Regions from separate parts of the Streptomyces telluris genome, predicted to be linked through region 2. Evidence: riboswitches for the same ligand, from Rfam matches in the RefSeq annotation. Region 2 holds a riboswitch; the other holds the start of a gene.
What was found. A riboswitch is a leader RNA that binds a small molecule or an ion and turns the genes downstream of it on or off. The one in region 2 is predicted to bind thiamine pyrophosphate.
Positions count from the first base shown of each region.

Region 1: linked by a shared signal. The riboswitch ahead of NQU55_RS02410 (thiamine ABC transporter substrate-binding protein) and the one ahead of thiO (glycine oxidase ThiO) in region 2 are both predicted to bind thiamine pyrophosphate.

Region 1 covers NZ_JANIID010000002.1:74,879-90,147, forward strand. The annotation lists gene NQU55_RS02355 (adenosine deaminase) at 1-226, shown strand, start outside; gene NQU55_RS02360 (glycerophosphodiester phosphodiesterase) at 263-976, shown strand; gene NQU55_RS02365 (polyamine ABC transporter substrate-binding protein) at 1,116-2,303, opposite strand; gene NQU55_RS02370 (gamma-aminobutyraldehyde dehydrogenase) at 2,711-4,162, opposite strand; gene NQU55_RS02375 (Lrp/AsnC family transcriptional regulator) at 4,327-4,830, shown strand; gene NQU55_RS02380 (aspartate aminotransferase family protein) at 4,815-6,194, shown strand; gene NQU55_RS02385 (ABC transporter ATP-binding protein) at 6,612-7,349, shown strand; gene NQU55_RS02390 (hypothetical protein) at 7,331-8,602, shown strand; gene NQU55_RS02395 (DMT family protein) at 8,748-9,671, shown strand; gene NQU55_RS02400 (ABC transporter ATP-binding protein) at 9,760-10,803, opposite strand; gene NQU55_RS02405 (ABC transporter permease) at 10,803-12,518, opposite strand; gene NQU55_RS02410 (thiamine ABC transporter substrate-binding protein) at 12,494-13,594, opposite strand; TPP riboswitch at 13,590-13,697, opposite strand; gene rlmN (dual-specificity RNA methyltransferase RlmN) at 13,764-14,873, opposite strand; gene NQU55_RS02420 (phosphatidate cytidylyltransferase) at 15,038-15,269, opposite strand, start outside.
Region 2 covers NZ_JANIID010000042.1:30,201-45,469, forward strand. The annotation lists gene NQU55_RS32025 (response regulator) at 1-667, shown strand, start outside; gene NQU55_RS32030 (6-phosphofructokinase) at 709-1,740, shown strand; gene NQU55_RS32035 (anthranilate synthase family protein) at 1,859-3,826, opposite strand; gene NQU55_RS37220 (trp operon leader peptide) at 3,922-3,978, opposite strand; gene NQU55_RS32040 (class II 3-deoxy-7-phosphoheptulonate synthase) at 4,236-5,585, shown strand; gene NQU55_RS32045 ((2Fe-2S)-binding protein) at 5,705-5,959, shown strand; gene bfr (bacterioferritin) at 5,977-6,465, opposite strand; gene NQU55_RS32055 (sulfite oxidase-like oxidoreductase) at 6,621-7,253, shown strand; gene NQU55_RS32060 (deoxyribonuclease IV) at 7,293-8,177, opposite strand; gene pknB (Stk1 family PASTA domain-containing Ser/Thr kinase) at 8,180-10,135, opposite strand; gene NQU55_RS32070 (thiazole synthase) at 10,232-11,032, opposite strand; gene thiS (sulfur carrier protein ThiS) at 11,042-11,281, opposite strand; gene thiO (glycine oxidase ThiO) at 11,278-12,477, opposite strand; TPP riboswitch at 12,476-12,587, opposite strand; gene NQU55_RS32085 (NAD(P)/FAD-dependent oxidoreductase) at 12,716-13,951, shown strand; gene NQU55_RS32090 (Rv2175c family DNA-binding protein) at 14,012-14,377, shown strand; gene thiE (thiamine phosphate synthase) at 14,519-15,169, shown strand.

The DNA.
Region 1 (15,269 bases), on a different contig from region 2:
GATGGTGGCCGCGGGCGTCCTGGTGACCGTCAACAGCGACGACCCGCCCATGTTCGGCACGGACCTCAACCGGGAGTACGGCGTCGCCGCGCGCCTCCTGGAGCTCGACGCAGCAGGTGTCGCCGGCCTCGCCAAGAACGCCGTGGACGCGTCGTTCATGGACGAGACGGGCAAGAAGGCGCTCCGGGCGGAGATCGACGCCTACACCGCGGCCTGGCGGGGCTGAGCCCCGCGGGCGCGCGCCGCGGCCACAATGGGCCCCATGACCGGCCCGAACTCCCCTGCTGCAAGCGCCCGCACCATCACCGCCGTCGCCCACCGCGGTGATCCATACCTGTTCCGGGAGAACACCCTCGCCTCGATCCGTTCGGCCCTGCGGGCCGGGGCGGGGGCGGTGGAGGTCGACGTCCGGCTGACGCGCGACGGCGTACCCGTGCTGCTGCACGACGCGACGCTCGAGCGCCTGTGGGGTCACACGCGGGTCCTGGACTCGCTCACGGCGGACGAACTGCGGGAGCTGACCGGCGGCGGCGTGCCCACCCTGCGCGAGGCCCTGCAGCTCGGCGCGGAGCGGTCCGGGCCGCGGCTGTTCATCGACCTGCCGGACCCGTCGGCCGCCGGGGCCGCCGTCGCCGAGGTGCACGCGAGCGAAGCCGCGGAGCGCGTGTACTACTGCGGTGGTGTGACATCGATGCTCGCAGTACGCCGCGCGGACCCCGCCGCGGAGATCGCCCTGACCTGGACGACGCTGATGCCGCCGCGCCGTGCCCTGCTCGATGCTGTGGCCCCGCGCTGGCTGAACTACCGCTTCGGGCTGGTGAGCCCCGAACTCGTCGCCCGCAACCACTCCGACGGGCTTCTGGTCTCCGCCTGGACCGCGGACACCCGCTTCACGATGCGCCGGCTACTGGCAGCAGGCGTCGACGCGATCACCACCAACCGGGTCGGTACGTTGCGGTCGCTGCTGCGCGGCTGAACGGGGTCCGGGCGGGGGAGGTTCGGCATGAGGCGGCGGGAGCGGTACGCCGCCTCATGGGGCGGCATGAGGCGGCCGCATGGGGCGGCGGGCACGGAGCCGGGGCCGCGCGCATGGGGCGGCCCTGCGGCGAGCGCGATCAGAGCCCGACGATCTCGTTCCACTCCTTGGTGAAGCCGGGCCGCTCCTTCGCGGTCATGTCGCGCGCCGTCGCGAGGCGTTTACGCATGTCGTCGCTCGGGAAGATGAGCGGATTCCCGGCGAGCTCCGCGAGTTCCTTGTCGGAGGACGAGGCGAGAACGTCCCGCGCGGCCGGCACGGGGCAGACGTAGTTGACCGCCGCGGCGAGCTCGGCTGCCACCTCGGGCTGGTAGTAGTAGTCGACGAGCGCCTCGGCGTTGCGCTTGTGGCGGGCGAGGTTGGGCACCATGAGGCTCTCGGCCCACAGCTCGGCGCCCTCCTCCGGGACGACGAACTCGATGTCGGGGTTGTCGGCCTGGAGTTGGATGACGTCGCCGGAGTAGGCCTGGCAGGCGAGCACGTCGCCGGACGACAGGTCCTTGATGTAGTCGTTGCCGGTGAAGCGGCGGATGTGCCGCTTGCGCACGAGGCGGCGCAGCTGGTCGGTCATGGTGTGGAAGTCGTCGGCGGTCCAGCGGGTGACGTCGGCGCCGTTGCCCTGCATGAGCAGCGAGTACGCCTCGTCCAGGCCGGCCAGCAGCGTGACCCGGCCGCGCAGGTCGTCCTTCCACAGGTCGGAGGTGTGGCGGATCTCCCGGCCGAGCTTCTTGCGGTTGTACGCGATGCCCGTGATGCCGGACTGCCAGGGAACAGTGTGCAGCCGGCCGGGGTCGAAGGAGGGCTTGCGCAGCAGCGGGTCGAGGTTGCGGTCGACGTTCGGCTGGCGGGAGCGGTCCATCCCCTGGACCCAGCCCAGGCGCACGTAGCGGGAGGCCATCCAGTCGCTGACGACGATGAGGTCCCTCCCGGTCTCCTGATGGTTCATCAGGGCGGGGCTGACCTTGCCGAAGAACTCGTCGTTGTCGTTGATCTCTTCGGTGTACTTCACCGATATACCGCTGCGCTTCTCGAACGCGTCGAGGGTGGGGCGCTTCTGCGGGTCGTCCTCGTCGACATCGATGTAGAGGGGCCAGTTGGCGAAGACGAGGCTCTTGTCGCGGCTGGAGCGGTCCTCGGCGGCCCGGTCGGCCGGCTCGACGTACGCGGCGGGCACTCCGCACCCGGCGAGTGCGGCGGCCCCGGCGCCGGCGCCCAGCGCGCGCAGCAGGGTCCGGCGGGACAGGGGCTTCACTGGCTTCTCTCGCATTCGGGCAGCATGGCGGGGCGGATCTTCGCGGACAATGTACGGCCTGTCCGGGAGGCGACCGTACTTCCCGACACCCTGACGGCCCGGGAACGGCCGGCCGTCGATGATACCGGGGCACGACGCGCAGTGGTCCGTACCGGAAACGCCCGGTACGGACCACTGCGGGGTGTCTGTGCCTGCGTCCACCCGGCGCCACGGGACGGCATGGGGCCCGCCTTGCCGCATGGGGCGGGCCGCCCCTCACCGCATGAGGCGGGATTCCCCACCGCACAGGGCGGCCCCGGCCTCACCGCATGAGGCGGCCCGAGCCGCACCCCATGAGGCCGGTTCCGCACACCCCATGAGGCGGGCCCGGCCTACTGCACGAGGCAGCCCCGCCCCATCCGCACGAGGCGGCGCCGGCTCCGTCAGCCCAGCGACGTCATGACGTGCTTGACGCGCGTGTAGTCCTCGAAGCCGTAGGCGGACAGGTCCTTGCCGTAGCCGGACTTCTTGAAGCCGCCGTGGGGCATCTCGGCGACCAGCGGGATGTGGGTGTTGATCCACACGCAGCCGAAGTCGAGCTTCTTGGACATCCGCATGGCGCGGCCGTGGTCCTTGGTCCACACCGAGGAGGCCAGGGCGTACTCGACGCCGTTGGCGTAGGCGACGGCCTGGTCCTCGTCCGCGAAGGACTGGACCGTGATCACGGGGCCGAAGACCTCGTGCTGGACGATCTCGTCGTCCTGCTTGAGGCCGGAGACGACGGTCGGGGCGAAGAAGTAGCCCTTCTCCCCCACCCGGTGCCCGCCCGCCTCGAGCTTGGCGTGGCCGGGCAGGCGCTCGATGAAGCCGGCGACCTGCTTGAGCTGGTTGGCGTTGTTGAGCGGGCCGTAGAGGACGTCCTCGTCGTCCGGCTGCCCGGTCTTCGTCTCGGCGGCGGCCTTGGCGAGCGCGGTGACGAACTCGTCGTGGATCGACTCGTGGACGAGGACGCGGGTGGCGGCCGTACAGTCCTGGCCGGCGTTGAAGTAGCCGGCGACCGAGATGTCCTCGACGGCCTTGGCGATGTCGGCGTCGTCGAAGACGACGACGGGGGCCTTGCCACCGAGCTCCAGGTGGACGCGCTTGAGGTCCTTGGAGGCGGACTCGGCGACCTGCATGCCGGCCCGCACGGAGCCGGTGATCGAGGCCATCGCCGGCACCGGGTGCTCGACCATGAGGCGGCCGGTCTCCCGGTCGCCGCAGATGACGTTGAAGACGCCCTTCGGGTGCCCGAGCTCCTCCAGCACGCCGCCGATGATCTCGGCGATGAGCACGGTGGAGGCAGGGGTGGTGTCGGAGGGCTTGAGGACGACGGTGTTGCCCGCGGCGAGCGCCGGGGCGAACTTCCACACCGCCATCATCATCGGGTAGTTCCACGGGGCGACCTGGGCGCAGACGCCGATCGGCTCGCGCCGGATGATCGAGGTCAGGCCCTCCATGTACTCGCCCGCGGAGCGGCCCTCGAGCATGCGCGCGGCGCCCGCGAAGAAGCGGATCTGGTCCACCATCGGGGGGACCTCTTCGCTGCGGGTGAGGGCGACGGGCTTGCCCGTGTTCTCGGACTCCGCGGCGATCAGTTCCTCGGCGCGCGCCTCGAAGGCGTCGGCGATCTTGAGGAGAACCTTCTGACGCTCTCCGGGTACGAGGTCGCGCCAGGCCGGGAAGGCGGCCTCGGCCGCGGCCATGGCGGCGTCCACGTCCACGGCGCCCGACAGCGGGGCGGTGGCGTAGGCCTCGCCCGTGGCCGGATTGACCACCTCGGTGGTACGCCCGTCGGCGGCGTCCCGGAACTCCCCGTCGATGAAATTGCGAAGACGACGCAGCTCGGTGGTCATGGCTGCCACCCCTCCTGTCAGATGTCCACTGGGTGAGACCGTCAGCCTAGTCAGTGAGGCCACGCTTTCGACATACCTCACACCCATGAACGACGGAATCAGTTATTCCTCGGCACCTGAACAACGAATTTCATCGCCTGAGGGTTGCCACACGGGCGAGACGCATGCACAGTGGAGTCGTGGCCACTCGTAGTCCAGACCCGAAGAGCGTGCACGGCACGCCACCGATCGACGCAGTCTCCCTGGCGATCATCGAGCAGCTCCAGGAAGACGGCCGCCGCCCCTACGCGGCGATCGGCAAAGCCGTGGGGCTGTCGGAGGCAGCCGTACGGCAGCGTGTCCAGAAGCTGCTCGACCAGGGCGTCATGCAGATCGTCGCCGTCACCGACCCGCTCACCGTGGGGCTGCGGCGGCAGGCGATGGTCGGGATCAACGTCGAGGGCGACCTCGATCCGGTCGCAGACGCCCTGACCGCGATGGACGAGGTCGAGTACGTCGTCGTGACCGCAGGCTCCTTCGACCTCCTCATCGAGATCGTCTGCGAGGACGACGACCATCTCCTCGAAACGATCAACAAGCGCATCCGGACCCTGCCGGGCGTGCGCTCCACCGAGAGCTTCGTCTATCTCAAGCTCCGCAAGCAGACCTACACATGGGGAACCCGATAGCCGTGAGCAAGGACCTCTCCCAGACTGCATACGACCACCTGTGGATGCACTTCACCCGCATGTCGTCGTACGAGAACGCCCCCGTACCGACCATCGTGCGCGGCGAGGGCACCTACATCTTCGACGACAAGGGCAAGCGCTACCTGGACGGCCTCGCGGGGCTGTTCGTGGTCCAGGCGGGCCACGGGCGGGCCGAGCTGGCCGAGGCGGCCGCCAAGCAGGCTCAGGAGCTGGCCTTCTTCCCGGTGTGGAGCTACGCGCACCCCAAGGCGATCGAGCTCGCCGAGCGGCTAGCCCACCACGCCCCCGGCGACCTCAACAAGGTCTTCTTCACCACCGGCGGCGGCGAGGCCGTGGAGACCGCCTGGAAGCTCGCGAAGCAGTACCACAAGCTCACCGGCAACCCCACCAAGTACAAGGTGATATCGCGGGCCGTCGCCTACCACGGCACGCCCCAGGGGGCCCTGGCCATCACCGGCCTGCCGGCCCTCAAGGCACCTTTCGAGCCGCTCGTCCCGGGCGCCTACAAGGTGCCCAACACCAACATCTACCGGGCCCCGATCCACGGCGACGACCCCGAGGCGTTCGGCCGCTGGGCCGCCGACCAGATCGAGCAGCAGATCCTCTTCGAAGGCCCCGACACGGTCGCGGCCGTCTTCCTGGAGCCGGTCCAGAACGCGGGCGGCTGCTTCCCGCCCCCGCCCGGCTACTTCCAGCGGGTGCGCGAGATCTGTGATACGTACAACGTGCTGCTCGTCTCGGACGAGGTCATCTGTGCCTTCGGCCGCCTCGGCACGATGTTCGCGTGCGACAAGTTCGGCTACGTGCCCGACATCATCACCTGCGCCAAGGGCATGACGTCCGGCTACTCCCCCATCGGCGCGGCCGTCATCTCCGACCGGATCGCCGAGCCGTTCTTCAAGGGCAGCAACACCTTCCTGCACGGCTACACCTTCGGCGGCCACCCCGTCTCGGCGGCGGTCGCCCTCACCAACCTCGACATCTTCGAGCGCGAGGGCCTCAACCAGCACGTGCTGGACAACGAGGCGGCGTTCCACGCGACCCTCTCCAAGCTCCACGACCTGCCGATCGTGGGCGACGTGCGCGGCAACGGCTTCTTCTACGGCATCGAGCTGGTCAAGGACAAGGCCACCAAGGAGTCGTTCACGCCAGAGGAGTGCGAGCAGCTGCTCTACGGCTTCGTGTCCAAGAAGCTGTTCGAGAACGGCCTGTACTGCCGGGCCGACGACCGTGGCGACCCGGTCATCCAGGTGGCCCCGCCGCTGATCTCCGACCAGTCGACGTTCGACGAGATCGAGCAGATCGTCCGCGGCGTCCTCGCGGAGGCCTGGACCAGGATCTGACCGGACCTCACGACCGGACCAGGGCGAGCCTCCGGCACCACCCGCGGCTCGCCCCGCCCGCCGTGGCCCCGCGCGACCCCCCACTGGTCACGCGCGCGTGGGCCACGGCTTTGCTGCACGCGCGCGTGGGCCTTCCTGCCCGGCGCACGCACCGCGCACCCCTCGCACGCGAGACGCACGCCCGTCGCACGCGCACCACGCCCCACCGCACACCCGGTCGCACGTTCCGTCGCATTTGCGCTCCGACTCATATGCGACCCCTGGGGCATGAGGCCGACCGGAGGAAAGTCGGCGGCCCAGCGCCGAGCCTGGGCAAAGGCTAGGATCCCGGTTCCGTACGGTGCCAGTGACCCAATGGCCTCCGGTTCGTTCCCCCGGACAGGGGAACGGACCCTACAGCGACCCGAGGTGCTCGATATGGTGGCCCCGCCGGACAACGACGTGCTCTGGGCACGCGGCTTGCATTACGCCCATAGTGGTTCCCCCGCACTCGCAGGGGTCTCCATCGGCGTACGCGAGGGAGAGATTCTCGCCATCACCGGGCCACGCGGCTCCGGCAAGTCCACGCTCCTCAAATGCCTGTCCGGACAGCTCCTTCCCGACCCCGGGGAGGTGTGGTTCAACAGCGCCCCCGTCCATACGCTCTCGCGTGCCGCCCGCGAACGGCTGCGGCGGGAGCGCTTCGGCTGGATCGACAGCGAGCCGCACCTCGTGCCGGAGCTGAGCGCCTGGGAGAACGCCGCCCTGCCGCTGTTGCTGCGCGGCGTGGGGCACCGGGCCGCCAAGCGCACGGCAAGTGAGTGGCTGGAGCGCCTCGACGTGGGCGACTGCCACCGCAAGCGGCCGGCCGCCCTGCTCCAGGCGCAGCGCCAGCGGGTCGCCATCGCGCGGGCGCTCGCCAGCGAGCCGACCGTCCTGTTCGCCGACGAGCCGACGGCGCCGCTGCACAACGCGGACCGCGCGCAGGTGCTGCGTACGCTGACCACGGCCGCCCGCTCGCACCACATCACGGTCGTCATCGCCACGCTGGACGACGAGATCGCCACCCTGGCCGACCGTACGGTCTCCCTGGTCGACGGCCGCCGAGGCACCGCCATCCCGGTACCCGACGCGCCCGAGGGAGAGGGCAGGGCGGCGTGCTCAGTCTCCGCCTAGCGCGCGGCGCGCACCCGCTGGTCCTGCTCCGGAGGCTGCTGGTGGCGGCGGCCGCGGCGGGCGTGGGTTTCCTGCTGCTGTGCACCCTGGGGTACGCGGTGGCCCATCCGAAGTCGACGGGGCAGTCGCTCGTGCGGCTGGTCTGGTGCGCGGTGCCGCTGGCGGCGGTCGTGCAGTTCGCCGTCGCCGTGGCCCGTACGGACCCCGCCACGCGCCCTCGTGACGGCCTGGACGCCGCGGGGCTCGGCCCCGTGCGGCTCTCGGTCCTCGCGGCGGCGTCGACGGCCATCTCGTGCACGCTCGGCAGCGTTTTCGCCCTGCTGCTCTACAAGGTGCTCCGCGGTGACATCGGAGGCCCGCTGAGCGGTTCGGCGAGACGGCTGCTGGACGGGCAGGTGCACCTGCCGTGGGGCGCGGCGCTGACCCTGCTGGGCCTCCTGCCCGCCCTGGCGGCGGGCGCCTGCGTGCTTGCTCTGCACCCGCGGCGGGAGGCCGCTGCCAGGGTGCAGCAGCCTCCCGCCGCGGAGCCTTTGGAGGGTGCGGAGGAGGCGGAGAGCGCCGAAGCACCCGCCGAGGGGCCCCAGGCGCCGCCTCCCGCCCCCGCTCCGGGCCCCGTGCCTAGACCCGTCTACGCCGGCCTCCCGTGGGGCATCGCGATCATCGCGGTCGGCCTCGCCCTGGAGGCGTACGTGGGGCACGGCCCCGCGCCCGACCCCGACAGGCTGATCTCCTTGCCCGGCGGGACGGACGGCGCCTCTCCCGGCGTGCTGGGCGGATGGCTCCTGGCATCTCTCGGGCTGGTGCTGGCCGGCCCCGGGCTGACCCACTGGTGCGGGGTCCTGCTCGCCGCCGGGCGGCCCGGCGCGGTGCGGCTGCTGGCCGGCCGGATACTGCAGGACGCCGCCACCCGCATCGGCCGTCCGCTGGGCGTGCTGTGCGCGGTCGCCTCGGGCGCCCTGGCCGCCGCCGAACTCTACGGCGCGGCATGGGACTCCTCCGGGCCGCGCCCCTTCGGCCCCCTCACCGGCCTCGGCGCGGCTCTCGTCATGGCGTGCGTCACGGCAACGGCCATCACCGCGGCCCTGGACAGCCGGCAGAACCGGACCGGCACCACGGCGGCCCTGCACCGTCTCGGCATCCCCGCCTCCATGCTGCGCGGGGCGGCCATCCTGCGCACCGGCGTGCTGCTGGCCGTTCTGACACCTCTGACATGGGCGATCGCGGAGCTCGTGACGCTGCCCATGTCGCGGTGAGCGCGCCGGGCGGGCCCGGGGTCCGGGTCCGCCGGGCGGCTGCAGCGCAACAGTTCTTGACCAGTTCTTGACTCAAGGCAACTTCGTCGCCGGATTGCGCGTCTGCTTGAGGAGCACGACGGATATCCGGCGAACGGAGCTATTGGTGATCATCGGCCTTGTGACGGCTGTCGCGGCATCGGCCTGTTACGGCACAGGTTCGGTCCTGCAAGCCGTGGGCTCGCGGAAATCTGCCCGCCGGGAGGCCGAGAAGGCCTCCTCGACGGGCACCACCCAGCACGGTGGACCGAGCCTGTCCTCCACCGCGAAGGCTGCGGTGACGTGGGAGTTCATGGTCGGTACGGTCCTCGACTTCCTCGGCTTCGGGCTCGGCGCGCTCGCCGCCCGCATGCTGCCGCTCTTCCTCTCCCAGACAGTCATCAGCGCCAACCTCGTCGTGACCGCGCTGCTGAGCATCAAGCTCCTGGGCATCCGGCTGACCAAGCCCGAGTGGGCGTCGATCGGCGTGGTCTGTTCGGCACTGGTGCTGCTGGCGACGGCGGCGGGCCACGAGGGCGGCGGCGACACGCCGATGTCCACCCACTGGTGGCTGCTGATCATCTCCGTGGTGCTGATGGGCGGTGGCACGGTGGCCGTCCGCCTGCTCGGCGGACGGGCCGCGATCCTGGCCGGCCTGCTGTCCGGTCTGGGCTTCGGCGCGATCGGTGTCGGCGTGCGCATCCTGGACGGCATCGACCCGTTCGACCTGCCGAAGCTGATCGCCGACCCGGCGCTCTACGCGATCCTCATATCGGGTGCGGTCGGCATGTACCTGCACACGGTGGCGCTGCAGATCGGTTCGGTCAACGGCGCCACAGCTGCACTGGTGGTCGGCGAAACCATTCTCCCGGGCATGATCGGCGTCCTGCTGCTCGGTGACAACTCGCGCCCCGGCTTCGCCTGGGTCGCCGTTCTCGGCTTCGTCCTGGCGGTGGCGGGTGCCGTCGCGGTCGCCTGGTTCGGCGAGCCGGACACCCCCGTGGAGGCCGAACCCGAACCACAGGAACTCCAGCCGTCGGCAGTCCGCTGACCGTCGCCTGAGCCCCGGCCGCCACCCCGGCAGCCGGGGCTCAGGCGTATCCGCCCGGAGGGGTTCGGCGACGCGGGAGAGGCCCTGCTCAGCTGTTCGCGTTGCCGGCGTCGTCCATCACGACGACATCCGCGACGTCGAAGGCGACGCCTACGCGGTCGCCGACTGCGGGCGCTCCGTGCAGCCCGCATGCCGCCTCCAGCACGGGGCCGTCCACGGGGCGCAGCATCAGCACGACGTGGTCGCCCCGGAACGTCCGGCCGGTGACCGTGCACGAGAGCCCCTCGTCCTCCGGCACGAGGCGCACTCCGGCGGGCCGTACGAGCAGCCGGCCCGCACCCTGCCGCGACCCCGGCGGCACCGGGACCTTCCCCCACACGGTGTCCGCGCTTTCGCCGCCGACCGTCGCCTCGACGACGTTGTCGAAGCCGAGGAAACGGGCCACGAACTCGGAGGCCGGGCGGCGCCACACCTCCAGCGGTGTGCCGGCCTGAGCGATCCGTCCGTCACGCATCACGACCACGCGGTCGGCAAGGGCGAACGCCTCGCCCTGGTCGTGGGTGACGGCCAGCACCGTGGTGCCCAGCCGGCCGAAGAGGTCGCGCAGTTCGACGACCAGGCGCTCCCGCAGGCCGCGGTCCAGCTGCCCGAGCGGCTCGTCGAGCATCAGCAGCCGGGGCTGCGGCGCGAGGGCCCGCGCGAGGGCCACCCGCTGCTGCTCGCCGCCGGACAGGGCGGCGATGGAGCGGCGCTGCGCACCGGGCAGCCCCACCAGCTCCAGCAGTTCGGCGACCGTCCGTACCGTCTCGGCCCGCCCCATGCCGCGCATGCGCAGCCCGAAGGCGACGTTGCCCGCCACGTCCCGCTGCGGGAACAGCTGGTGGTCCTGGAACATGAGGCCGACTCCGCGCCGGTGCGTGGGAACGCCGCTCTGGTCGCGCCCGGCCAGGAGCACGTGTCCGGCATCCGTACGCTGCAGCCCGGCCACCACGCGCAGCAGCGTGGACTTGCCGCTGCCGCTGGGGCCCAGCACGCAGACGATCTCGTGCTCGGCGACCTCCAGGTCCACCGCGTCGAGCGCCGCGCGCTCCCCGAAGCGGACGTCGACCTTCTCCAGGCGCAGCAGGGCCATCAGAACTCCCCCGTACGGTCGGTGCGGATACGTTCCAGCACCAGCAGCGCCGCGGCGCACACCAGCATCAGGATCGTGCTCAAGCCCATCGCCTGCCCGTAAGTGAGCTCCCCGGGGCGGCCCAGGAGCCGGGCCACCGCCACCGGCAGCGTGGGGCTGTCGGGGCGCGCGATGAAGACTGTGGCTCCGAACTCGCCCAGCGACACGGCGAACGCGAAGCCGGCCGCGACTCCCAGGGCACGGCCCACCAGGGGCAGGTCCACCTCACGCCATGCCCGCAGGGGGGAGGCCCCCAGCACGGCGGCGGCCTCGCGCAGCCGTACGTCCACGGCGCGCAGGACCGGTAGCACGGTCCGTACGACGAACGGCACGCCCACGAGGGCCTGCGCGAGCGGTACCAGGATCCAGGACGCCCTCAGGTCGAGCGGCGGCTCGTCCAGGCTGATGAGGAAGCCGAAGCCGACCGTCACGGCGGACGTACCGAGCGGCAGCATCAGCAGGGCGTCGAAGCCGCGGACCAGCCGCCCCTCGCGCCGGGTCAGCGCCGCGGCCGCGAGCCCGCCGATGACGACCGCGATGGCAGTGGCCGCCAGGCCGTACGCGAGCGAGTTGCCGATCGCCTCCAGCGGGGCGACGACGAACGTGCCGCCGTTGCCGTCCGCCGAGGCCAGGGCGCGGTAGAAGGACAGGCCGAAGCCGTCCGGGCCGTCGAAGGAGCGCAGTACGAGGACCACGAGCGGGGCGAGGATGAGCACGGCGACGACCGCCAGGACGGACGCCAGGAAGGCCCACTCGGCCGCGCCCCGCGGGCGCCGCGCCGTGCGCGCCGGGTCGACCAGCCTCAAGGTCGCCTCACGCCGCCGCACCGTCCAGGCGTGCACGGCCAGCAGCGCGGCGACGGCCACGAACTGCAGCAGTGTCAGGACGGCGGCTGTCGGCAGGTCGAGCATCTGGGCGGTCTGCTGATAGATCTCCACTTCCAGCGTGGCGTAGCGGGGACCGCCGAGGATCTGCACGACGCCGAAGGAGGTGAAGGTGAAGAGGAAGACCATGAGGGCCGCGGCGGCCACGGCCGGCGCCAGCGCCGGCAGCGTCACCCGCCGCCAGGCCGTGAAGCGCCCCGCGCCCAGGACTCTTGCCGCCTCCTCCTGGCGCGGGTCGAGCTGGGCCCACAGGCCGCCCACGGTGCGGACGACCACGGCGTAGTTGAAGAACACATGGGCGAGCAGGATCGCCCAGACGGTGGTGTCGAGACGCACCCCCCACCACTCGTCCAGCAGCCCCCCGCGCCCGAGCAGCGCCAGGAAGGCCGAGCCGACGACGACGGTCGGCAGGACGAACGGCACGGTCACCACAGCGCGCAGCGTGCGCTTGCCGGGGAAGTCGAACCGCGCGAAGGCGTACGCCCCGGGCAGGGCGAGGGCGAGCGTCAGGGCGGTGGAGGCGGCCGCCTGCCAGGTGGTGAACCACAGCACGTGGCCGATCGCCGGGTCGGTCACGACCTCGCCCATGCGGCTGAGCTGCCACTGCCCGCCGTCCTTCAGCCCCCGGGAGACGATCGAGGCAACGGGGTAGGCGAAGAAGACCGCGAAGAAGGCGAGCGGCAGGGCCATGAGGCCGAGCCGCACCGCTGTCCGCCGCCCGGCCCCGCCGGGGCCTCGTGCGGGGCCCCGCGCCGGGGCCCCGGGCCCTACTTCAGGACGAGCGAGGACCATGCCTTGACCCACTGGTCGCGGTTCTTGGCGATCTTCTCGGGGGCCATGGTGCCGGGCTCGTTCACCTGCGCGCCGTACTTGGTGAACACCTCGGGCAGCTTGGCGTCCTGGTTGGCGGGCTTGACGAACATCTGCAGCGGCATGTCCTCCTGGAACGTACGGCTCAGCAGGAAGTCGATCAAGGCCTTGCCGCCCTCGGTGTTCTTCGCGCCCTTCAGCAGCCCGGCGAACTCCGTCTGCTGGAAGCAGGTGCCCGTGGCGACGCCGGTCGGGCCCTCGGCGGGCTGCGGCTTCACGCCCAGGACCTCGGCGGGCGGGCTGGAGGCGTAGGAGACGACGAGGGGCTTGTCGCCCTTGGCCTTCTTGCCGCCCGCGGAGCCGGAGAAGCGCTCGTTGTAGGCCTGCTCCCAGCCGTCGACGACCTCGACGCCGTTGTCCTTGAGCTTCTTCCAGTAGTCCTGCCAGCCGTCGTCGCCGTACTTGGCGACCGTGGCGAGCTGGAAGGCGAGGCCCGGTGAGGACGTGGCGACGTTCTCGGTGACGAGCAGGTTCTTGTACTCGGGCTTGATCAGGTCGTCGAGGGACGCCGGCGGGGCCAGCTTGTGACCGGCGAAGTACGCGCGGTCGTAGTTGACGCAGATGTCGCCGGTGTCGATGGGCGTGACCCGGTGCTCCCCGGCATCGGCCTGGAGCTTCCTCGGGACGCGGTCCAGACCCTTGGCCTCGTACGGAGCGAAGATGCCATTGTCGAGCGCACGGGAGAGCAGGGTGTTGTCGACGCCGAAGAAGACGTCGCCCTGCGGGTGGCTCTTGGACAGGATGGCCTGGTTGACGGCCTGGCCGGCGTCGCCGCCCTTGAGGACCTTCACCTTGTACCCGGTCTGCCGGGTGAACTGCTTGAGCACCTCTTCGGACGCCGCGAAGGAGTTGTGCGAGACCAGGGTGACGGTCTTGTCCTTGCCTTCGGACGTACCGGAGCCACTGGAGCCGTCCGAGCCGCCGCACGCGGCCAGGGCCGGAAGGGCGAGCATGCCGACGGCGACTGCGCCGGCGGCACGCCGCAGGTTGGTGTTCATGATCGAGCTGACTCCCTACGCCGGTATGACCCGGATCAGGTCCGAGGGTCTGCGGGCCGTGCCGCACTCTCAGCGCCCCGTGGGCGCTCCCCTGTCGGATTGTTCATTTGTGCGAGGGCACCGTATCAGTGCCCTCGCCATGGATCGGCCGCTGACCTGCGGCCCCGGCTCAGCGCTCGGCTGCTGCCAGCTGCCCGCAGGCGCCGTCGATCTCCTGGCCGCGGGTGTCGCGGACGGTGACCGGCACCCCGTGCGCGGCGATCGCCGCGACGAAGGCCCGCTCGTCCTCGGGGCGCGAGGCCGTCCACTTCGACCCCGGGGTGGGGTTGAGCGGGATGAGGTTGACGTGCACGCGCTTGCCCTTGAGGAGCCGGCCCAGGAGGTCGCCGCGCCATGCCTGGTCGTTGATGTCGCGGATCAGGGCGTACTCGATGGAGACCCGGCGGCCGGACTTCTCCGCGTACTCCCACGCCGCGTCGAGGACCTCGCGGACCTTCCAGCGCGTGTTGACCGGCACCAGGGTGTCGCGCAGCTCGTCGTCCGGTGCGTGCAGGGAGACGGCCAGACGGCACTTGAAGCCCTCGTCGGCGAAGCGCAGCATCGCCGGGACCAGGCCCACCGTGGAGACCGTGATGCCGCGCTGGGAGAGCCCCAGGCCGTCCGGCTCGGGGTCCGTGAGGCGGCGGATGGCGCCGACGACCCGCTTGTAGTTGGCGAGCGGCTCGCCCATGCCCATGAAGACGATGTTGGACAGCCGCGCGGGGCCGCCGGGGACCTCACCGTCGCGCAGCGCCCGCATGCCGTCCACGATCTGGTGGACGATCTCGGCCGTCGACAGGTTCCGGTCCAGACCGGCCTGGCCGGTGGCGCAGAACGGGCAGTTCATGCCGCAGCCGGCCTGCGAGCTGATGCACATGGTGACCCGGTCGGGGTAGCGCATCAGGACGGACTCGACCAGCTTGCCGTCGTGCAGCCGCCAGAGGGTCTTGCGGGTGGTGTCGTCGTCGCACGAGATGTGACGCACGACGCTCATGAGCTCCGGCAGCAACTCGGCGGCGAGCTTCTCGCGCGCCGCCGCCGGGATGTCGGTCCAGGCGGCCGGGTCGTGCGCGTACCGGGCGAAGTAGTGCTGCGAGAGCTGCTTGGCGCGGAACGGCTTCTCACCGATCGCGGAGACGGCCTCGCGGCGCTCCGCGGGCGAGAGGTCGGCAAGGTGCCGCGGAGGCAGCTTGGCCCCACGGGGGGCGACGAACGTCAGTTCTCCAGGCGCGGGGGCCATGAGCAAAAACACCTCATTGACGACGGCGGATGACCTCCGCAATCGCGGAGCCAGCGGCAGGAAGAGCCGGAACCCGGAGATCTCACAGGGGCACCCCCGCAGGCGCGGGGCCGGAAAAGGGCCCGCCGCACAGCGACGAGCCCTTCCAGGGTACCCGGCCCCGCTCAGGAGCCGACGAAGACGACCATGAGGAGCCACACCACCGGTGCGGTCGGCAGGAGCGAGTCCAGCCGGTCCATGATGCCGCCGTGCCCCGGCAGCAGGGCGCCCATGTCCTTGATCCCGAGATCCCTCTTGATCATGGACTCGCCGAGGTCCCCCAGCGTGGCGCTAACGGCGACGGCGAGGCCGAGGAGCAGCCCCTCCCACCACACGCCGCCGTCGATCAGGAACTGC
Region 2 (15,269 bases):
CGCCGGGCACGCCGTGAGGGTCATGGTCGTCGACGACCACCCCATGTGGCGCGACGCCGTCGCCCGCGACCTGGCCGCCGCCGGGTACGACGTCGTGGCGACCGCCGGGGACGGCCCCGAGGCCGTGCGCCGCGCGAAGGCCGCCGGCCCCGACGTCCTGGTCCTCGACCTCAACCTGCCGGGCCTGCCCGGCGTGGCCGTCTGCAAGGAGCTCGTCGGGGAGAACCCCGCGCTGCGCGTCCTCGTCCTCTCCGCCAGCGGCGAGCACGCCGACGTGCTGGAGGCCGTGAAGTCCGGCGCCACCGGCTACCTGCTGAAGTCGGCCAGCACGCAGGAGCTCGTGGACGCCGTCCGGCGCACCGCCATGGGCGACCCCGTCTTCACCCCCGGACTCGCCGGGCTCGTCCTCGGCGAGTACCGGCGGCTGGCCGCCGACCCCGCCCCGGCCGCGCCCGACGAGCCCAAGGCGCCCCGGCTGACCGACCGCGAGACCGAGGTGCTGCGCCTCGTCGCCAAGGGTCTGTCGTACAAGCAGATTGCCGAGCGGCTGGTTATTTCCCACCGCACGGTGCAGAACCATGTGCAGAACACCTTGGGCAAGCTCCAGTTGCACAACCGCGTGGAGCTCGTGCGCTACGCGATAGAGCGAGGTCTCGACGACGCCTGACCTTGACCCGGCCGGGCGTCCTCCGGCTGAAGGAGAGTGTCATGCGGATCGGAGTGCTGACCGGCGGCGGTGACTGCCCCGGGCTCAACGCGGTCATCCGCGCCGTCGTCCGCAAGGGCGTCCAGGACCATTCCTACGACTTCATCGGCTACCGGGACGGCTGGCGCGGCCTCCTCCACGGCGCCACGTCCCGGCTCGACATCCCCGCCGTGCGCGGCATCCTCCCGCGCGGCGGCACCGTGCTCGGCTCCTCGCGCACCAACCCCTTCAAGGAACCCGGCGGCATCCGCCGCATCCGCGAGCACCTCGCCGCGGACGAGGTCGACGCCCTCGTCGCCATCGGCGGCGAGGACACCCTCGGCGTCGCCGCGCTCCTGTGGGCCGAGCACGGCATCCCCTGCGTCGGCGTCCCCAAGACCATCGACAACGACCTCTCGGCCACCGACTACACCTTCGGCTTCGACACCGCCGTCGGCATCGCCACCGAGGCCATCGACCGGCTCCACACCACCGCCGAGTCCCACATGCGCGTCCTCGTCGTGGAGGTCATGGGCCGGCACGCCGGCTGGATCGCCCTGCACTCCGGCCTCGCCGGCGGGGCCAACGTCATCCTCGTCCCCGAGCAGCGCTTCGACCTCGACGAGATCTGCGGCTGGGTCACCTCCCGCTTCCGCGCCAGCTACGCGCCCATCGTGGTGGTCGCGGAGGGCGCCATGCCCAAGGACGGCGACCTCGTCCTCAAGGACGGCTCCTCCCACGACGCCTTCGGGCACGTGCGGCTCTCCGGCGTCGGGGAGTGGCTCGCGAAGGAGATCGAACGGCGCACGGGCAAGGAGGCGCGGACCACCGTCCTGGGCCACGTCCAGCGGGGCGGCACGCCCAGCGCGTTCGACCGGTGGCTGGCGACGCGGTTCGGGTTGCACGCGATCGACGCGGTGCGGGAGCGGGACTTCGGGCGGATGGTGGCCCTGCGGGGTACGGACATCGTCCGCGTGCCTCTGGCCGAGGCCACGGCCCGTCTGAAGACCGTTCCGGTCGAGCGCTACGAGGAGGTGAAGGTCTTCTTCGGCTGACGGCCGGTGCCCGCGCCTCCGGCGCGGTGTCGCCCGCCCACCCGCCCGTTACCGGAGAGCCGTTGCCCTCCGAGTGAACGGGTGGGCGGGCGGGACGGTCCCGCCGCGCAGCGGCGGGTCAGACCAGGACGCTCGTCAGCAGCTCGGCGATGATCGCCGCCCCGTCCAGCGTCAGGACCGACTCCGGATGGAACTGCACGCCGGCGAATCCGGGGGCCCGCAGGGCGTGCACGTCCCCGCTCCCGGGGTCCCGGCTCACCTCCACCCGGTGCATCGCGAGCTCCCCCTCCGCGGCAGCGCTGCACCGCGCGGTGAACGTGTTGTAGAACCCGACGGTCTCGGGCCGCCCGAAGAAGTCGATCCGCTCCTGCGCCCCCTGGTACGGCACGTCCTTGCGGACGATCTCCAGCCCCAGCTCCGCCGCGATCAGCTCGTGCCCCAGGCACACGCCCAGGAGGCCGTGCCGGTGGCCGCGCAGGAGCTCCGCCGCGAGGGCGCGCAGCAGCCGCATCTTCGGGTCGGCCGCGTCGGAGGGGTTGCCGGGGCCGGGGCCCAGCACGACGGGGCCCTCGTGGGCGAGGGCGGCCGCGCGCAGGCCGGGCTCGTCGTAGCGCCGTACGGTCACCTCCAGGCCGGACGTGCGCAGCAGGTGGGCCAGCATGGCCGTGAAGGTGTCCTCGCCGTCGATCACCAGGGCGTGCCCGGTCAGCCGGGCGGTGGCGGCGGTGGATGCGGCGGCGGTCTCCACGGCCTGCATGCGCAGCCAGAAGGGGGCGAGGTCCGCGCGGCGGGCGTCGAGCGCGGCTCGCACCTGCGGGTCGTCGGCGAGCCGCGGGGCCGGCGCCGCGGGCCGGTCCGGCCGCGGGGCGCGGACGCCGAGGGCGGCGAGGACACCGGCCGCCTTGGCGTGGGTCTCGGCGACCTCGGCGTACGGGTCGGAGCGGCGCACGAGGGTGGCGCCGACCCCGACGCGCAGCCGCCCGCGGCGGTCGATGTCGGCGGTGCGGATGAGGATGGGCGAGTCCAGGGTGGCGGCGCCGCCGGCGTCGCGGCCGATGAGCGCGAGGGCGCCGGAGTAGTAGCCGCGCCCGCCGGGCTCGTGGCGCTCGATGACGCGGCAGGCGTTCTGCACGGGGGAGCCGGTGACGGTCGCGGCGAACATGGTCTCGCGCAGCACGTCGCGCACGTCCAGGGAGGAGCGCCCGCGCAGTTCGTACTCCGTGTGGGCGAGGTGGGCCATCTCCTTCAGGCGCGGTCCGACGACGACGCCGCCCATGTCGCCGACGGTGCACATCATCTTCAGCTCCTCGTCCACGACCATGGACAGCTCCTCGACCTCCTTGCGGTCGTGGAGGAAGGCCAGCAGGCCGTCCTTGTCGGGGCCGGAGGCGGGGTAGCGGTAGGTGCCGCTGATGGGGTTCATCACGACCGTCCCGCCGGACATGCGCACGTGCACCTCAGGGCTGGCCCCGACGAGCGTGCGGTCGCCGGTGTGCACGACGTAGGTCCAGTAGGCGCCGCGCTCGCCGGCCAGCAGGCGGCGGAAGAGGGCGAGGGCGTCGGCGGGGGTGAAGCCGTGGATCTCGCCCTCGAAGGTCCGCCGGATGACGAAATTGGCGCCTTCGCCGGTGCCGATCTCGTCGTCGATCACGCGCCGGACGATGTCCGCGTAGGCGTCGTCGCCGGTGTCGAAGGCGCCGCCCTCGACGCGGACGGCGTGGGCGGGCAGGGCGGCGAGGACGTCGTCGAGGGGCAGCTCGTGGCTCTCCTCGGGGCGCAGGACGGCCAGCGGGGTGCCGTCGTCGCGGACGTCGAAGCCGCGCTCGCGGATCTGCCGGAAGGGCACGAGGGCGAGGGCGTCGTGGACGGGGCGGCCGCCGCCGGGCCGGCCGGCGGGCAGGGGGATGTCGGCCAGGCGCTCCACCTCCTCGACGGGGCCGAGGAGCAGCTCGACGGTGCCGGCGGGGGCGCCCGCCGCGTCCGCGGCGCCCCGGGGGAGGCCGGGCGTGCGGCGGTGGAGGAGGGCGAAGGGCGGGCAGACGGGGCCGGTGAGCCGGGCGAGCAGGGCGGCGGTGTCGCTGGGCATGGGGGGTGTTCCTTCCGGTGCGGGGAGGAACGGCCCGGGAAATGCGGAAGGCCGCCCCTCGGGCGGCCTTCGCGATGCGTCGGTGGTACGCGCAGTCAGTGGGCCGCCGGATGAGCGGTCCACCACCAGTTCTGGGTCTGCAGCGCGAACATGCTGGGCACCCTACCCGAAGCACGATCCCTACCGGCGGGTATCAGCCGAGGCCAGGCCGTAGGAATGGAAGCTTCCGCAGTGTGGGGCGAGGGCGTGGGGGCGTCCGTGCCGCGTGCGGTCGCGAGGCAGTACGGGGGTGGCCGGTATTGAGCGGTGGCTCTGGCGTGTCTTGGGCGCGTCTCGCCCTGGTATCGGCAAATGTCTCAAAGTGCGGTCCGGCGACGGGGCAGCCGCCGCGACCCCGTAGGGTTGGAGCGTGACCGTGAACGCTGAACTCCACGCCGGTGGCAACACCTGGCGCTCCCTTCCCGCGGCGCAGCAGCCCGAATGGCCGGACCAAGAGGCTCTGCGCGATGTGATCGCCGAGCTCGAGTCCTATCCGCCTCTCGTCTTCGCGGGCGAGTGCGACCAGCTGCGCCAGCGCCTGGGAGCGGTCGCCCGTGGAGAGGCGTTCCTGCTCCAGGGCGGCGACTGCGCCGAGGCCTTCGATGCCGTCGGCGCCGATCAGATCCGTAACAAGCTCAAGACGCTGCTCCAGATGGGCGCCGTGCTGACCTACGCGGGCCAGGTGCCCGTCGTCAAGGTCGGCCGCATCGCCGGTCAGTACAGCAAGCCCCGCTCGAAGCCGACCGAGACCCGCGACGGCGTGACCCTGCCGACCTACCGCGGCGACTCCGTCAACGGCTTCGCCTTCACGCCCGAGGCCCGCACGCCGGACCCCGAGCGGCTGAAGCGCATGTACCACGCCTCCTCGGCCACGCTGAACCTGGTGCGCGCCTTCACCACCGGCGGCTACGCCGACCTGCGCCAGGTGCACGCCTGGAACCAGGACTTCGTGAAGTCCTCCCCGTCCGGGCAGCGCTACGAGGCCCTGGCGCGCGAGATCGACCGTGCGCTGAACTTCATGAACGCCTGCGGGACGGACCCGGAGGAGTTCAAGACGGTCGAGTTCTACTCCTCGCACGAGGCCCTGATCCTCGACTACGAGTCGGCCCTGACCCGTACGGACTCCCGCACCGGGAACCTGTACGACGTCTCCGGCCACATGGTCTGGATCGGCGAGCGCACCCGTCAGCTGGACGGCGCGCACATCGAGTTCGCCTCGAAGATCCGCAACCCGATCGGTGTGAAGCTCGGCCCGACCACCTCGGCCGAGGACGCGCTCACCCTGATCGAGCGCCTCGACCCGGAGCGCGAGCCCGGCCGGCTCACGTTCATCACCCGGATGGGTGCGGGCAAGATCCGTGACCACCTCCCCGAGCTGGTGGAGAAGGTCACCGCCTCCGGTGCCCAGGTGGCGTGGATCTGCGACCCGATGCACGGCAACACCTTCGAGGCGGCCTCGGGCCACAAGACCCGCCGCTTCGACGACGTGCTGGACGAGGTCAAGGGCTTCTTCGAGGTCCACAAGAGCCTCGGCACGCACCCGGGCGGCATCCACGTCGAGCTCACCGGTGACGACGTCACCGAGTGCGTGGGCGGCGGCGACGAGATCTTCGTCGACGACCTCCACCAGCGCTACGAGACGGCCTGCGACCCCCGTCTCAACCGCAGCCAGTCCCTGGACCTGGCGTTCCTCGTCGCGGAGATGTACCGCGACCAGTAGGAGCCGGTGAAACGAGCGCGCCGTGGGGCGGGAATCTGTGATCCCCGCCCCACGGCGTTGTTATTCCGCCACCAGGCCGGGTAAGGTAAGGGTTACCTTATTGATCAATCCGGTTGGCGGTGAACCGCGTGTACGTCTGCTCGTGCTTCGGCATCACGGAGCAGCAGGTGCGTGAGCACGCGGACAAGGGGGCGTGCACGCCCCGGCAGATAGCCTCCGCCAGCAAGGCGGGCACCGACTGCGGCAGCTGCGTGCGCCGCATCCAGGCGCTCCTCGGCCGTGGCGCGTGCCCGCGCCGCGAGCTGGCCGACCAGGGGGATGCCGGCGTGCTCAGCGCCGAGATACCCGCGCTGCCGCAGCCCCAGGCGGCCTAGCGCCCCGGGCGGCCCGGCTAGTCCGCCCCGCCGTTCTCCTGCTCGATGAACTGCGCGATGTACAGCGCCTCGCCGAGCTTCTCCAGCAGCTCCAGCTGGGTGTCCAGATAGTCGATGTGATCCTCCTCGTCCGCGAGGATCGCCTCGAAGATGTTGGCCGAGGTGATGTCGCCCTTGGCCCGCATGACCTCCACCCCGCGCCGCAGGCGGTCGATGGCCTCGACCTCCACCTGCCGGTCGGCCTGGAACATCTCCGTGATGGTCTGGCCGATCCGGACGTGGAAGAGCCGCTGGTAGTTGGGCAGCCCCTCCAGGAAGATGATCCGGTCGGTGAGGGTCTCCGCGTGCCGCATCTCGTCGAACGACTCGGCGCGCGTATGCGCCGCGATCTTGGTCCACCCGTGGTGCTCCTGCAGTTTCGCGTGCAGGAAGTACTGATTGATGGCGGTCAGCTCGGCAGTCAGCTGTTCATTGAGGAACTCGATGACCTCGGGGTCGCCCTGCATTGCAGAGGCTCCTTCCAAGCAAGGGTGACTGGCAGGTTGCGCGCATCCTCGCACCGCCCTTCGAAACCGTCCAGTAAGTGCACACTTAGTGGGAGTTGTCCCCATAGTGGAACCCCTGGTCATCGGCGCCGTGAAAGGTCTGACACCATGGGGGCATGGGGCCCTCGAAAAACACCGAAAGCCGCAAAGGGGAGCTCCCCCAGCTGCCGCCGGGGCAGCGCCTTCAGCGCGGCTGGCCGGTAACGCACTACGGCCCCGTGCCGAGGTTCAAGCCGGACCGGTGGGAGTTCCGGGTCTTCGGCTCCACCGCCGACGGCGACAAGCACTGCTGGACGCACGAGGAATTCTCAGCCCTGCCGTATACGACGGTGGTGGCCGATCTGCACTGCGTCACGAAATACAGCATGCTCGACGCCGAATGGGGCGGAGTGTCGGCCCGTACGGTGCTCGAACTCGCACCGCCCGCGCCGGAGGTCACGCATGTGATGGTGTGGGCGGAATACGGCTTCAGTTCCAATCTGCGACTGGCCGACTTCGCCTCCGAAAAGACGATTTTCGCCACGCACAAGGACGATGAGCCGCTGACTGCCGAGCACGGTTTCCCGGTCCGCCTCGTCGTGCCGCACCTCTACGCCTGGAAGGGGCCCAAATGGGTGCGCGGCGTGGAGTACATGACCGCCGACCGGCGCGGATTCTGGGAGGAACGGGGCTACCACAACGTGGGGGACCCCTGGCGCGAGCAGCGCTACTCCTACCAGGAGCAGCCGGGCGAGGGCCCGGAGCTGTAGCCCTGCGGGCGGCGGACCGCTGCGGGAGCCCGCCTTCGCCTACAGCACGCCGTCGCGCAGTTCCTTCAGCCGGGCCACGTCCGCGGCGTGGCCCGCTGGGCCGCCCGGCGTCTCGATCGTCAGCGGCACCCCGGCCGTCGCCGGGTGGCGGAAGAGCTCCGCGAAGGGGTCGGCGCCGATGTGGCCGGAACCGATGTTCTCGTGCCGGTCGAGGTGCGCGCCGACGACGGCCTTCGAGTCGTTGGCGTGGATCAGGCGCAGCCGTCCCTCGCCCACCACCGAGACCAGCTCGTCGAGCGTGCTCTTCATCCCGCCGGGCCCGGCGAGGTCGTGGCCCGCCGCGAAGACGTGGCAGGTGTCCAGGCACACCCCCAGCTTCGGGTGGTGCTCCAGCGCCTCGAAGTAGGGGCCGAGGTCCTCGACCAGCGAGCACAGGGACGCGCCCTGGCCGGCCGTGGGCTCCAGCAGCAGCCAGGGGTCGTCGTCGTGGGTCAGCTCGTCCAGCAGCGGCAGCAGCCGCTCGTGGACCTGCTCCAGCGCCGCCCGGCGCGGCCGCCCGCCCGTCGCGGAGCCGGTGTGCACGACCACGCCCCGCGCGCCGATGGCCCGGCCGCGGCGCAGCGAGTGCCGCATCGACTCCCCGGACAGCTCGACCGTCGCCTCCGTGTGCGAGCCGAAGTTGATCAGGTAGGGGGCGTGCACCCAGACCGGCAGGGACTCCTCCGCGCACGCGGCGCGGAACTCCTCGTCCTGCCGGGGGTTGCCCGCGGGCGTCGCCCAGCCGCGCGGGTTGGCGACGAAGACCTGCAGGGTCTCCGCGCCCATCTCGCGCGCGTACGCCAGGCCCACCTTGGCCAGGCCGCCCGCCACCGGCACATGGCCGCCTACGGGGTTGCGCAGCCGCGCCGGGGTCAGCTCCTCCACCGCTACAGACCGCCCTTGAGCTTGATGGTGATCGTGTCGCCCTTGGCGGCCTGCTCGCCGCTCTTGACCGACTGGCTCTCCACCGAGTCCTGCGGGAAGAAGAAGGGCTTGTCGACCTTCACCTTGAAGCCCGCCTCGGTCAGCAGCCGCTTGGCCTCGGCCTCGTTCCTGCCCGTGACGTCCGGGACCGGCACCATCTCCTTGCCCTTGGAGACGGTGAGGGTGACCGTGTCGCCCTTGGCGGCCTTGTCGCCCGTACCGGGGGACTGCTCGGCCACGGAGCCCTTGGCGCGGTCGGAGAAGACCTGGGCGTCCGACACCTTCGCCTCGAAGCCCTTGTCGCGCAGCGCGGCGGTCGCGGCGTCCACGGGCATGCCCCGCACGTCCGGCACGTCCAGCGGCGCGCCCTTGCTGACGGTCAGCGCGACCGGGGCCTCCGGCCGTCGCTGCTCGCCCGGCTTCGGGTCGGTGGCCAGCACCGAGCCCTGCGGGGTCTCGCTGCTGAACTGCTTGCCGACCTCGCCGACGGTCAGGCCCGCGGCCTCGATCTTCTTCTTCGCCTCCTCGAAGGGCATGCCGGCGACGTTGGGCACCTCGGCCCGGGCGGGGCCGCGCGAGAGGGTGATCGTCACCTTGCCGGTGTTGCGGATGCGCTTGCCGGGCGCCGGGTCGGCGGCGATGACGTGGCCGCGCTCGACGGTGTCGCTGAAGTCCTCCTTCGTGCGCACCCCGAGCCCGGCGTCGTCCAGGGTCTTCTCCGCCTTGTCCCGGGTCATGTCCAGGACGGCGGGGACGGTCGTGAACTGGCCCGAGTTGATGTACCAGACGCCCGCGCCGATCAGCACCGCCAGCAGCGCGGCGACCACCGCGAGGACCCCGCGCCGCGGCGCCTGCCGGAACCGGCCGCGCGGGCCCGCGGGGGGCGCCGGCGGGACCGGGGGAGCGGGCGGGTGCTCCAGCCGCGTCGTGCGGTTCAGCTGCTCGCCGTCCTCCGCGGGCAGCGGGCGCGCGGCCGGCCGGGGCAGCACGCTCGTACGGTCCTCCGGGCCCGTCGCGCGGCCGGTGGCCGCGTCGGTGAGCGCCTGCGGGGGCGCCGCGTCCAGCTGCTCGTCGCTCAGCTCCGCGCGCGCCGCACGGGCCAGGCCGAGCAGCGCGACGGCGTCCGCCGGGCGCAGCTGCGGGTCGCGGGCCGTGGCGTCGGCCACGAGGCCGTCGAGCCCGGCGGCCAGGCCCGGCACGGTCGCCGACGGCGGCGGGACGTCCGCGTGGAGGTGCTGGTAGAGGACCTGGGCCGGGGTGCTGCCCGTGTGGGGCTTGGCGCCGGTCAGCATCTCGTAGAGGACGACGCCGCACGCGTAGACGTCCACGCGCGGATCGGCGGTGCCGTGCTCCAGTTGCTCGGGGGCCAGGTACGACACGGTGCCGAGGACGGATCCGGTGGAGGCGGTGGTGTCGGTGTCCACGGCCCGGACGAGCCCGAAGTCGGCGACCTTGACCCGGCCGTCGTCGCCGATCAGCACGTTCTCGGGCTTCATGTCGCGGTGCACCAGGCCCGCGAGGTGGGCCGCGCCCAGCGCGGCCAGCACCGGCTCCAGGATGTCGAGGGCGGCGCGGGGCTGGAGGGCCCCGCGTTCGCGCAGCACGTCGCGCAGGGTGCACCCGGGCACGTACTCCATCGCCAGATAGACGTACGGGCCGTCGGTGCCCTGGTCGTAGACGCCCACCACGTTGGGGTGGTCCAGGCGCGCGACCGACTTGGCCTCGCGGATGAAGCGCTCCACGAACGCGGTGTCGGCGGCGAGGCCGGGGTGCATCACCTTGACCGCGAGCACCCGGTCGAGCCGGGTGTCGAGGGCGCGGTAGACCGTGGCCATCCCGCCCACGGCGATGCGGGCCTCGACCCGGTAGCGGCCGTCGAGCGTGTGCCCGACCAACGGGTCCCCTAGCGTCGTATCCACGCGACGAGTCTAAAAGGGGCGGGGACGGAGCCTTGACCCGGCAGAAATCAGCCCGTCCGGCGATTGAGGACAAAGGGGTCAGGGGCGGAGCCCCTGCTACTGAGCGAACTCCGGACGTTCCGGATCGAGACGTGCCAAGCCCTCCGCAGGAGAGGACGCCTCGGCGAAGTGCCGCCGCGGTATCCGTCCCGCCCGGTACGCCAGCCGCCCCGCCTCCACCGCGTGCCGCATCGCCTCGGCCATCAGCACCGGCTCCTGCGCGCGGGTCACCGCGGAGGCGAGCATCACCGCGGCGCAGCCCAGCTCCATGGCGAGCGCCGCGTCGGAGGCCGTGCCGGCGCCCGCGTCGAGGATGACGGGGACCCCGGCCCGCTCGGTGATCAGCTGGAAGTTGTGCGGGTTGCGGATGCCGAGGCCGGAGCCGATGGGCGAGCCCAGCGGCATGATCGCCGCGCAGCCCGCGTCCTCCAGCTTGCGGGCGAGGACCGGGTCGTCGTTGGTGTACGGCAGCACCGTGAAGCCGTCGTCCACGAGGATCTCCGCGGCGTCGAGCAGTTCGACGGGGTCGGGCAGCAGCGTGCGCTCGTCGGCGATGACTTCGAGCTTGACCCAGTCCGTGCCGAGGGCCTCCCGGGCCAGCCGGGCGGTCAGGACGGCCTCGCCGGCGGTGTAGCAGCCGGCGGTGTTCGGCAGCACCCGGATGGAGTGGCGCTCCAGCACGGACAGCACGGAGCCCCGGACGCTCGCGTCCAGGCGGCGCATCGCGACGGTGGTCAGCTCGGTGCCGGAGGCGAGCAGCGCGCGCTCCATGACGTCGAGGCTGGGCGCCCCGCCGGTGCCCATGATCAGCCGGGAGCCGAAGGTGGTGTCGGCGATGGTGAGCAGATCGTCCGCCATCAGTGCTGATCAGCCCCCCTGCACTGCGGTGAGGACCTCGACGCGGTCGCCCGCGCCGAGCCGGGTGGCGGCCCACTGGCCGCGCGGCACGACGGCCTCGTTGACGGCGGCGGCGACGCCGCCGGGCGCGGAGCTCATGCTCGCGACGAGAGCGCCGAGGGTCAGGCCGTGGGGCACCTCGCGGTGCTCGCCGTTGACGCTGATGCCCATGCGGGCCTCGGGGTTGTCGGTGGGGTCGCTGGGGTTCATACGGGCAGCTCCTGCAGCGCGTTCGAGAAGCGTCGGGGGGTGAAGGGGCGGGCCTCTTCGGGGAGGCGCCCGGTGGTGAGCACCTCGGCCATGACGTCGCCGGTCAGCGGGGCGAGGAGGACGCCGTTGCGGTGGTGGCCGGTGGCGGCGTGCAGCCCGGGCAGGGCGGTCGGGCCGAGGAGGGGGGCGTTGTCGGGGGAGCCGGGGCGCAGCCCGGCGGAGGTCTCCACCAGGGGCAGCTCGGTGATGCCGGGCACCAGCTCGTGGGCGTCGCGCAGCAGCTCGTAGACGCCGCCGGCGGTGACCGTGGTGTCCCAGCCCAGCTCCTCGGTGGTCGCGCCGAGGACGAGCTCGCCGTTCTCGCGCGGCACCAGGTAGACCGGCCCGCCGCGGACGACCGCCCGCACGGTGCGGGAGAGGAAGGGCGCGTACGCCTCCGGGACGCGCAGCCGCAGCACCTGGCCCTTGACGGGGCGCACGGGCGGCAGGACGTCGGCGGGGACGCCCGCCAGCGTCCCGCTGCGGCTGCCCGCGGCGAGCACCACCTGGCCCGCGGCGACGCGGCGGCCGTCCGTGAGCTCGGCGCCCGCGGCGCGGTCCCCGGCGAGCAGCAGCCGGGCGGCCCCGGCCCGGTGGAAGGCGACCCCGGCCCGCTCGCAGGCCGTGAGCAGCGCCCGCGCGAGCCTGCGGGGATCGGTCTGGTGGTCCCCGTCCACCCGTAGCCCCCCGCGTACGCCGGGCGCGAGCATCGGCTCCAGGCGGCGGCACTCGCGGCCCGTGAGCCACTGCGAGTCCAGGCCGGAGCGCTGCTGCAGGGCGTGCAGTTCGCGCAGGTGCTCGCGGTCGTCGGCGTCGAGGGCGACGGCCAGCGTGCCGCACGCCCGGTAGCCGGTGGCGACGCCGCTGGCCTCCTCCAGCTCCGCCGTGAAGTCCGGGTAGCGGCGCGCGGAGGCCAGGTTGAGGGCGAGCAGCGCCTCCTCGCCGTAGTGCAGCTCGGTCACCGCCGCCAGCATCCCGGCGGCGACGCGCGCCGCGCCGCCGCCCGGTGCGGGGTCGGCGACGGCGGTCCGCAGCCCGCGCTGCGCGGCGCGCCAGGCGGTGACGAGCCCGATGAGCCCGCCGCCCACGACGAGGACGTCGCAGGCGGGAACGGTCGGCGCGGTCGGTGCGCCCGGTGTGGTCGTCGACGCGGCCATGAGGTGTCCAGCCCCTCCCTTCGCCGGCATGACCCGGATCAGGTTCGTACGGTCGGAGGCCGTCCAGCCTCCCTCTCAGCCCGGTCGTCCGGGCTCCCGCGAGTGCGTGCACCGGCCACCCTAGTACGCGCCGCGAACCCACCGGAAGGCCGGACCGGGGCGCCCCGCGGCGCGGGAGAAGACCCGCCGGGCGGGCCCTGGCCCCGGTCGCGCACGGCCGTCGTCCTACAGTGATCGGGTGAGCGAGCACCGGGAAGAACCTCTTGCCGCCCGTGAGCGGCGCGTCGTCATCGTGGGTGCCGGAATGGCCGGCGTGCAGACCGCGGTCGCGCTGCGCGAGCTCGGCTGGGCCGGCACCGTCACCGTGCTGGGCGCCGAGCCGCACCCCCCGTACGACAGGCCCCCGCTCTCCAAGGCCGTCCTGCTGGGCAAGGCCGACGGCTCCGCGTTCGAGGTGGACTTCGCCCTGCTGGGGATAGACCTCCAGCTCGGGCGGGAGGCCACCGGCCTGCGCCCGGCCGAGCACCTGGTGGACACCGCCTCCGGGCCGGTCCCCTACGACGTCCTGGTCATCGCCACCGGCGCCGAGCCCGTCCGGCTGCCCGGCAGCGAGGGCCTGCCCAACGTCCACTTGCTGCGCACCCTCGACGACGCCGTGCGGCTGCGTCCGGTCCTGGCCGCGCAGCACGACGTCGTGGCCGTCGGCGCGGGCTGGATCGGCGCCGAGGTCGCGACGGCCGCCCGGGAGGCGGGCTGCGAGGTGACCGTGGTCGAGGCCGCGGACCGCGTCCTCGCCGGCGCCCTGCCCGCCGAGGTCGCCGCCCGGATGGCCCCCTGGTACGCCGAGAGCGGCGCCCGGCTGATGCTCGGCGCGCGGGTGACCACCGTGGAGGACGACGCGGTCGTGCTGGCCGACGGCACGCGGCTGACGGCCGGCGCCGTGGTCGTCGGCGTCGGGGCGCGGGCCGCGACCGGCTGGCTGGAGGGCTCCGGCATCGCGCTCGGCGACGACCGCGCCGTCCTCGCCGACGAGCGGCTGCGCACCTCGCTGCCCGGCGTCTACGCGGTCGGCGACTGCGCGTCGTTCCCCTCCGCCCGCTACGGCGAACGGCTGCTCGTGCACCACTGGGACAACGCGATGCAGGGGCCGCGGACCGTCGCGGCGAACATCGTGCTGGGCCCGGCCGAGGGGCCCTCCTACGACCCGGTGCCGTACTTCTGGTCCGAGCAGTTCGGGCGGTTCGTGCAGTACGCGGGCCACCACGCCGCCGCCGACGAGATGCTGTGGCGCGGCGACCCCGCGAGCGCCGCCTGGAGCGTGTGCTGGCTGCGCGCCGGCGTCCTGGTCGCCCTGCTGGCCGTCGGCCGTCCCAGGGACCTGGCCCAGGGCCGCAAGCTCATCGAGAAGGGCGCCTCCCTGGACCGCGCCAGGGCCGCCGACGCGTCGGTGCCGCTGAAGGCCGCGGTGCTGTGACGCGCCCGGGTCGGGTCAACCCGGCTACCGGCTGTCAGCGCCAGATGGCAGGCTTGTCCCGTGACCGAGATTGACGCAAAGATCGACGCGCTTGTTCCCGCCTGGCTCAACCTCCCCGACATCGCCGAGGAGCTCGGCGTGGAGGTGACGCGCGTGCGGCAGCTGGTGAAGGAGGGCCAGCTGATCGCCGTGCGCCGAGGTGAGAACCGGGTGCTCATGGTGCCCGCCGCCTTCATCGGCGAGGGCAAGGTCGTCAAGGGCCTGGCCGGGACCCTGACGCTGCTGCGGGACGACGGCTTCAGCGACGAGGAGATGCTGGAGTGGCTGTTCACCCCCGACGAGAGCCTGCCGGGCACCCCGGCCGACGCCCTGCGGGAGAACCGCGGCACGGAGGTGAAGCGGCGCGCCCAGGCGCTCGCCGTCTGAGCCGCCGGGCAGCCCGGGGGCCCGGCCCGTTCCGGGACCCGATCCGTTTCAGGGCGCGGTGACCGCGCCCGTCAGTACCGTCCGGTGTGCGGGCGGGGCACGCCCCCGCCCGCACACCGCCGACCCGGGGGGAACCACCCGATGTCCGCCACCGCCCGCGACGCCCTCGCCGACGCCCGGCTGTACCTGTGCACCGACGCCCGCAAGCGCCAGGGCGACCTGCCGGAATTCCTCGACGCGGTCCTCGCCTCCGGTGTCGACATCGTCCAGCTGCGCGACAAGGGCATGGAGGCGGGCGAGGAGCTGGAGCACCTCGCGGTCTTCGCCGACGCCGCCCGGCGCCACGGCAGGCTCTTCGCGGTCAACGACCGCGCCGACGTCGCCCACGCCGCCGGCTCCGGCGTGCTGCACCTGGGCCAGGGCGACCTGCCGGTGCCCGCCGCACGCGCCATCCTCGGCGGGGAGGTGCTGATCGGCCGGTCGACGCACGCCGAGGCCGAGGTGGACGCCGCGGCCGCCGAGCCCGGTGTGGACTACTTCTGCACCGGCCCCTGCTGGCCCACCCCCACCAAGCCGGGCCGGCACGCCCCCGGCCTGCCCCTGGTCCGCCACGCGGCGGCCCTCGGCGCCGAGCGCCCCTGGTTCGCGATCGGCGGCATCGACCTGGGCAATCTGGAGCAGGTGCTCGACGCCGGCGCCCGCCGGGTCGTCGTGGTCCGCGCGATCACCGAGGCGGACGACCCCGCAGCGGCCGCGGCGGAGCTGGCCAAGAGGGTCCGCGAGCGCCTCTGAGGCCCGCCCGTGCCGCCCCGCGGCGGCCGGGAACGTCAACGGAGCGTCAACGGAACATGAAGATCCGTCCGCATGCCGGACGGGATACCGGCCTATCGGG